3 regions of the Shewanella sp. SNU WT4 genome follow, and region 2 is predicted to be linked to each of the others. Evidence: predicted binding sites of a transcription regulator. Region 2 holds the regulator's gene; each other region holds the start of a gene.
What was found. The regulator MetJ, encoded in region 2, represses methionine synthesis genes. The targets are predictions, from matches to a motif close to TAGACGTCTAGACGTCTA.

Region 1 (2,281 bases), 240 kb from region 2:
GCGGCGCCGTAGCGCTTCACTAAGGTGGCCTGCTCAATAAACTTAGCTTCGCCTTCTTTTAAGGATATCGAGTTAACTATGCTCTTGCCTTGAACGCATTTAAGCCCAGCTTCTATCACCTCCCATTTAGAGGAGTCGATCATAATCGGCACGCGGCTAATATCTGGCTCAGAGGCAATTAAGTTTAAAAACTTATGCATGATTTCAGCACCATCGAGCATGCCTTCATCCATGTTGATATCAATAATTTGCGCGCCGCTTTCTACTTGCTCGCGGGCAACATCGAGCGCTTCTTCAAATTTTCCTTCTTTAATCAGGCGTAAAAACTTAGCTGAACCTGTGACGTTCGTGCGCTCCCCGACGTTTACAAACAAGGTTTGGGCATCGATAGTCAGTGGTTCCAAACCTGCTAGGTGGCATGCAACCGGAATATCTGGTATCAGTCTTGGCGGGTGTTTAAGCACGGCGTCACGAATAACGCGGATATGCTCTGGGGTACTGCCGCAGCAGCCGCCAATAATATTCAGTAAGCCTTCGGCCGCCCATTCTTTAATTACCCGTGCCATGTCGTGGGGCGTTTCATCATAGCCGCCAAATTCGTTAGGTAAGCCGGCATTCGGGTGCGCCGAAACAAAGCATTCGCTAATGCGCGCTAACTCTTCCACATAAGGGCGCAGTTCTTTTGGACCTAGGGCGCAGTTAAGGCCAATAGATAGCGGTTTGATATGGCGCAGCGAATTATAAAAGGCTTCTGTGGTTTGGCCGGTTAAGGTGCGACCTGAGGCATCGGTAATAGTGCCAGATATCATTACCGGTGGGCGATTTGGTGAATGCACCCCAAAGAGTTCATCAAAGACAGTTTCAATGGCAAATAAGGCGGCTTTCGCATTTAAGGTATCAAAGATGGTTTCAACTAAGATAATATCGCTGCCGCCTTCGATGAGGGCTTTGGTAGATTCAGTGTAAGCGGTCACTAACTCATCAAAGCTGACGTTGCGAAAGCCAGGGTCATTAACATCAGGGCTGATGGAGCAAGTACGGTTAGTGGGGCCTAACACACCCGCCACATAGCGGCGAACTCCGGTTGCGAGTGTGACTTCATCACAGGCCTCACGGGCTAAGCGCGCGCCTGCAAAGTTAATCTCGGCCGACAGTGACTGCATGTCATAATCAGCCATAGCGATAGTAGTGGCGTTAAAGGTATTAGTTTCAATAATATCGGCGCCAGCAAGCAGGTAATCTCGATGAATTTGTTTGATGATCTGTGGTTGAGATAACACCAAGAGGTCGTTGTTACCTTTAACATCGGTATGCCAATCCTTAAAGCGCTCACCGCGGTAATCGGCTTCTTGTAATTGATGGCCTTGGATCATAGTGCCCATGGCGCCATCGAGCACCAAAATGCGCTCGGTCAGTGCTTGGGTTAATGCCGCGCGTACAGAATTACCTTGTTGAGCTTGAGATTCGCGTTCCATGATCATCTTCCTGCTAGTTATTATCGTGCTAACTGTTATTTATCTTATAGTTATCGGCCAATCCACTATGGGGGAGCCGCGCTTTAGATGCCAGTTTTTGTTGTTATCTTGTTGTGGTTATTGCCTTAATCGGTAATCTTACCGACCTAGTTTTGTGTCTCTGGTCTAAAATTTTTTGGATGTTTAAACGTATAGACGTCTATAATCATGTTTTTTGATGGCTAATGCAAGTAGGGGCATTACAGTGCCAAGCTCAGCTTAATTGGTGGAGACTGGCTAGCTTAAGTTGGCTTAAGTGAGTTTTCCGGAATGAGTTAACCGAAATCAGTTAGTCAGATTAGCTCACTGAGATGGCGCTAATGCTGTTAGCCAATAGCACTTGGCTACCACTGTTTTTAATTGATTGTTTTATGCAACTGCGAGGGGCTAATGCCAAGAGCGACTACTAGTGCTACAAACACCACCATTGATGCTACAAAATCAGATGGGGATAGCACTGAGTTTACCAACGTGCGCATTATGCTGTTTCGACACGGGCAGTGTCATGGCGGCGCAATTTTTCGTGGTCATAGCGATGTCGCGCCGAGCGCGCTTGGCCTGCAACAATTGCAGCAAGCCCTGACTCATAGCTATGAGCGCTTGGGCGCACCTGATTTGATTGTGTGCTCAGATCTTGGGCGCTGCCGCCAAGGGCTAATGACGTTTTATCAGCAGCATTGGCCGAATGGCGCAGGGCCCAAGGTTGAAGTGACTGAGCAATTACGTGAGTTTAATTATGGCGATTGGGACGGGCAGTTAATTAGCGA
Region 2 (2,281 bases):
GGATCCATAGCTCTGTGGGTCATAGTGGCAGGAATGGCCACTAAACTTTCCACCCCACCTAAACTTTCGGCCAGCGAGAAAAACTTAAGCTCACTGAGAAAACGGGTCAATTGCGCTTGGCCGCCCTTAAGCTCAAAACTCACCATAGCGCCAAAGCCTTGTTGCTGGCGCACGGCAATGCTGTGGCCGGGATGAGAGCTAAGCCCTGGAAAATGAATCTGGCTCACCGCCGTACTTTGCTGCAATAAGGCCACCACAGCTTGGCAGTTTTCTTGATGTTGGCGCATACGCACACTTAAGGTACGCAGCCCTCTTAAGGTTAAATAGCTATCAAACGCGCCGCCGGTTAAGCCTAATGTATTGGACCACCAGTTAAGCTTATCAGCGATGGCGGCATCTTTTGCAATCACGGCGCCGCCGACGACATCGCTATGACCATTAATGTATTTAGTGGTGGAATGCACAACTATGTCAGCGCCAAGTAACAAGGGTTGCTGCAAGACTGGCGACAGAAAAGTGTTATCTACCACTAATAAGCTGTCGGTCTCTTTAAGCTTGTGGGCAATAGCAGCAATATCGACAATGCGCAGCAAAGGATTGGATGGGGTTTCAAGCCAAAACATAGCAGGCTGTAATGTTAAGGCGGCATCAATTGCTGCGGCATCGGTTTGATCTATGACTTTAAGTTGAAAATGCCCTTTGGCAGCCAAATGAGTAAACAAGCGATAACTGCCGCCATAACAATCATGGGGAATAATCAGCAGCTGCTCAGGAGTCAGTAAACTTGTGACTAAAGTAATGGCAGCCATGCCTGTGGCAGTCACTACTGCGCCGGCGCCATGCTCAAGTTCAGTGAGTGCTTCGGCCAACAAACAGCGGGTAGGATTACCAGAGCGGCTGTAATCAAAGGCACGTGGACTTAAATGATCACTAAAGCTGTAATTGGTCGACAGGTATAATGGTGGCACTACCGCCCCATGCTGAGTATCACTTTCAATGCCTTGGCGCACGGCTGCAGTTGCTGTATATCTGTTGGCCATAATCAACTCCGTTTAATGCCATAATAGATGTCTAGACGTCTAAGCTAGCTTATTAAATAATCAAGGTCAATAGCCGTTTAGCGGGATAGACATCCAAACATCAAGAAATCTATTTGCATTGATCCCGAAAACACCGCAATAATTTGACTAGAGATTGTAAGGGGTTAAAATCTGCCCCGAATTCTTGATATCACAGGTGAATCAATGACCGAATGGAATGGCGACTACATCAGCCCTTATGCTGAACATGGCAAAAAGAATGAACAAGTGAAAAAGATCACTGTGTCTATTCCTTTAAAGGTGCTGAAAGTCTTGACTGATGAGCGTACTCGCAGACAAGTTAGCAACCTGCGCCACGCAACTAACAGTGAGTTACTGTGTGAAGCATTTCTGCATGCCTACACTGGCCAGCCATTACCGGATGATGAAGACCTGTCAAAAGACAAGCCTGACAGCATTCCGGCTGATGCCAAGCGTATTATGGATGAGATGGGAATCGCATGGGAAGACATGGAGTAATCCAGGTCTCATGGCAATAACAAGGGGCCTAGGCCCCTTGTTAATGTTTCAAACAGTTAATCAATTAAAACTGGTAACGGGTTTGCAGCGCAGCGCCCAGACTATCGCCAGAGCCAATCATACCGGCTAAATCTATCGAAAAAACATCACCTATGCTGACCCCTGAACCTATGGTGTAAATATCATCATGGCTAGTTTCTATGTCATAGCGATAACCTAAGCGCAAGGATAACCAGTCAGTCGCTTTCAGCTCGCCGCCCATGCGCCAATATTGGCTCGCAGGCATAGCCTCAAATGGCTTATCTTTATTTAAATCAATGTCTGAGCTCAGCATCAATCGCTGCCAATCCCAAGCCACACCTAAGGTATATTTAGGCTCAACATTAAAACTAAAACTCTGACCATCAATAGCTAAACTGTCTAAGCTGTGGCTAATAAGATCCCGTGCGCTCAAACCAAAAGTCAGATTGTGCAGCGGCATTATGGTCATGCCCACATCCAGATTAAAATGAGTGGCATTACTGCGGTATTTATCATCGCTAATATCATCATTTTCAAAATTATTAGCGCTCGCCACATAGTTAAAACTATCTAAACGCTGAATTTTGGGGCTAACCCCCACAGTCACAGGCATGTTAACGATAGATAAGGGATAACTGAGCGCCACCCCAAGCTCAGACACAGCCCCAGCCACTGCTGTGCCACTTGAAGTTAATGAGCGC
Region 3 (2,281 bases), 380 kb from region 2:
CAGCAAAGTCAGCGGGCAGTTCACCGTTTACGCGGCGTAAATACTCAGCAGCTAACTCAGGATGCGCTGCGCTATAGGCCGCAAACTTCTCATCCCACGCCGCTTCTTTGGCAGCGCCTGCTGATTTTGCATCCCAAGACGCATAAATTTCTGCAGGGATTTCAAATGGACCATGAGTCCAACCTAGGAATTCACGAGTCGCTGCAATTTCAGCAGCACCTAATGGTGCGCCGTGGCAGTCATGAGAACCTGACTTATTTGGTGAGCCGTAACCAATAATGGTTTTGCAGCAAATTAAGCTTGGGCGTGGGTCAGCTTTAGCGGCAACGATGGCAGCATTGATAGCAGCGCTATCGTGACCGTCAACACCAGCGACTACATGCCAGCCGTATGCTTCAAAGCGCTTAGGGGTATCATCACTAAACCAGCCTTCAACATGACCGTCGATAGAAATACCGTTGTCATCCCAAAACGCGACTAACTTGCCTAAGCCTAAGGTGCCAGCTAATGAACAGGCTTCGTGAGAAATACCTTCCATTAAACAACCGTCACCCAAGAAAGTATAAGTATGGTGATCTACAATCTCGTGGCCATCACGGTTGAACTGGGCAGCTAATGCACGCTCAGCCAGCGCCATACCTACAGCGTTAGTGATACCTTGACCTAATGGACCAGTAGTTGTTTCAATCCCTGGCGCATAACCATATTCAGGATGACCTGGAGTACGTGAATGCAATTGGCGGAATTGTTTTAAATCTTCGATGGTTAAGTCATAACCACTGAGGTGAAGCAGCGAGTAATGCAGCATAGAACCATGACCGTTTGACAATACAAAACGATCGCGATCAGCCCAGGTAGGATTGTGTGGGTTATGGTTTAAATGGTCGCGCCATAAAACTTCGGCGATATCTGCCATGCCCATAGGTGCACCAGGATGCCCTGAGTTTGCTTTTTGAACTGCGTCCATACTTAACGCACGGATAGCGTTGGCGAGTACTTTACGGGAAGACATGCTCTCTCCTGCTTATTATTGAGACTTGCGTGCAACAACCAATGATGGAGCCACATTTTCCCTTACATACGAGGTTGAAGCAAATGAAAATGTCGCATTTTCACGCATCAGTTTGGGGCTATTTTTAGGGTGAAAAAACTCAACTAGCTCACAAAGTACATGAATTTTTGCTCACTGAGGGTGATCATAGGGCAAATTTCATCTAGAATAGCCGTCTAGATGTAGATGCTTCTACATAATTAACTTATTTAACGAGATTTTGTGAATATGGCAAATCACCTGTTTACTTCTGAGTCAGTATCAGAAGGTCATCCCGATAAAATCGCCGATCAGATCTCTGATGCGGTATTAGATGCAATCCTAGAGCAAGATCCTAAGGCACGGGTTGCCTGTGAAACTTATGTCAAAACTGGCATGGTTCTGGTCGGTGGTGAAGTAACCACTTCTGCGTGGGTTGATATTGAAGAACTGACTCGTAAAACAGTTCGTGAAATTGGTTATACCAACTCAGACATGGGCTTTGATGCCGATTCATGTGCAATTCTGAATGCTATCGGTAAGCAATCACCTGATATTAACCAAGGTGTTGATAGAGCCGATCCTAAAGAGCAAGGCGCTGGTGACCAAGGCTTGATGTTTGGTTACGCCAACAATGAAACTGACGTGCTGATGCCAGCACCTATCACTTACGCTCACGCACTGGTTAAGCGCCAGTCTGAAGTGCGTAAGAGTGGTCTGTTACCTTGGTTGCGTCCAGATGCTAAGAGCCAAGTAACTTTCGCTTATGATGACAACAAGATTGTAGGCATTGATGCCATCGTGTTGTCGACTCAACATTGCGACAGCGTTAGCCAGAAAGATTTAATCGAAGGCGTGATGGAAACTATCATCAAGCCAGTACTGCCTGAGCAGTGGTTAAATGCCAATACTAAGTACTTCATTAACCCAACTGGTCGCTTTGTGATTGGTGGCCCTATGGGTGATTGTGGTTTGACTGGCCGTAAAATCATCGTAGATACCTACGGCGGTATGGCTCGTCACGGTGGTGGTGCTTTCTCTGGTAAAGATCCATCAAAAGTAGACCGTAGCGCGGCTTATGCAGCTCGTTATGTTGCTAAGAATATCGTGGCAGCAGGCTTAGCCGATCGCTGTGAAATTCAAGTGTCTTACGCGATTGGTGTGGCTGAGCCGACCTCTATCAGCGTGGAAACTTTCGGTACTGGCAAGCTGTCTGAAGACAAGCTGATCCAACTGGTACGTCAGCACTTC

Region 1: the regulator MetJ is predicted to act here: its motif matches at 1,660-1,677, upstream of metH (methionine synthase).
Region 3: the regulator MetJ is predicted to act here: its motif matches at 1,221-1,238, upstream of metK (methionine adenosyltransferase).

The regions. Positions count from the first base shown of each region.
Region 1 covers NZ_CP041151.1:3,711,700-3,713,980, reverse strand. The annotation lists gene metH (methionine synthase) at 1-1,475, opposite strand, end outside; gene FJQ87_RS16835 (histidine phosphatase family protein) at 1,905-2,281, shown strand, end outside.
Region 2 covers NZ_CP041151.1:3,952,033-3,954,313, forward strand. The annotation lists gene metB (cystathionine gamma-synthase) at 1-1,040, opposite strand, end outside; gene metJ (met regulon transcriptional regulator MetJ) at 1,245-1,559, shown strand; gene traF (conjugal transfer protein TraF) at 1,624-2,281, opposite strand, start outside.
Region 3 covers NZ_CP041151.1:3,576,305-3,578,585, forward strand. The annotation lists gene tkt (transketolase) at 1-1,012, opposite strand, end outside; gene metK (methionine adenosyltransferase) at 1,280-2,281, shown strand, end outside.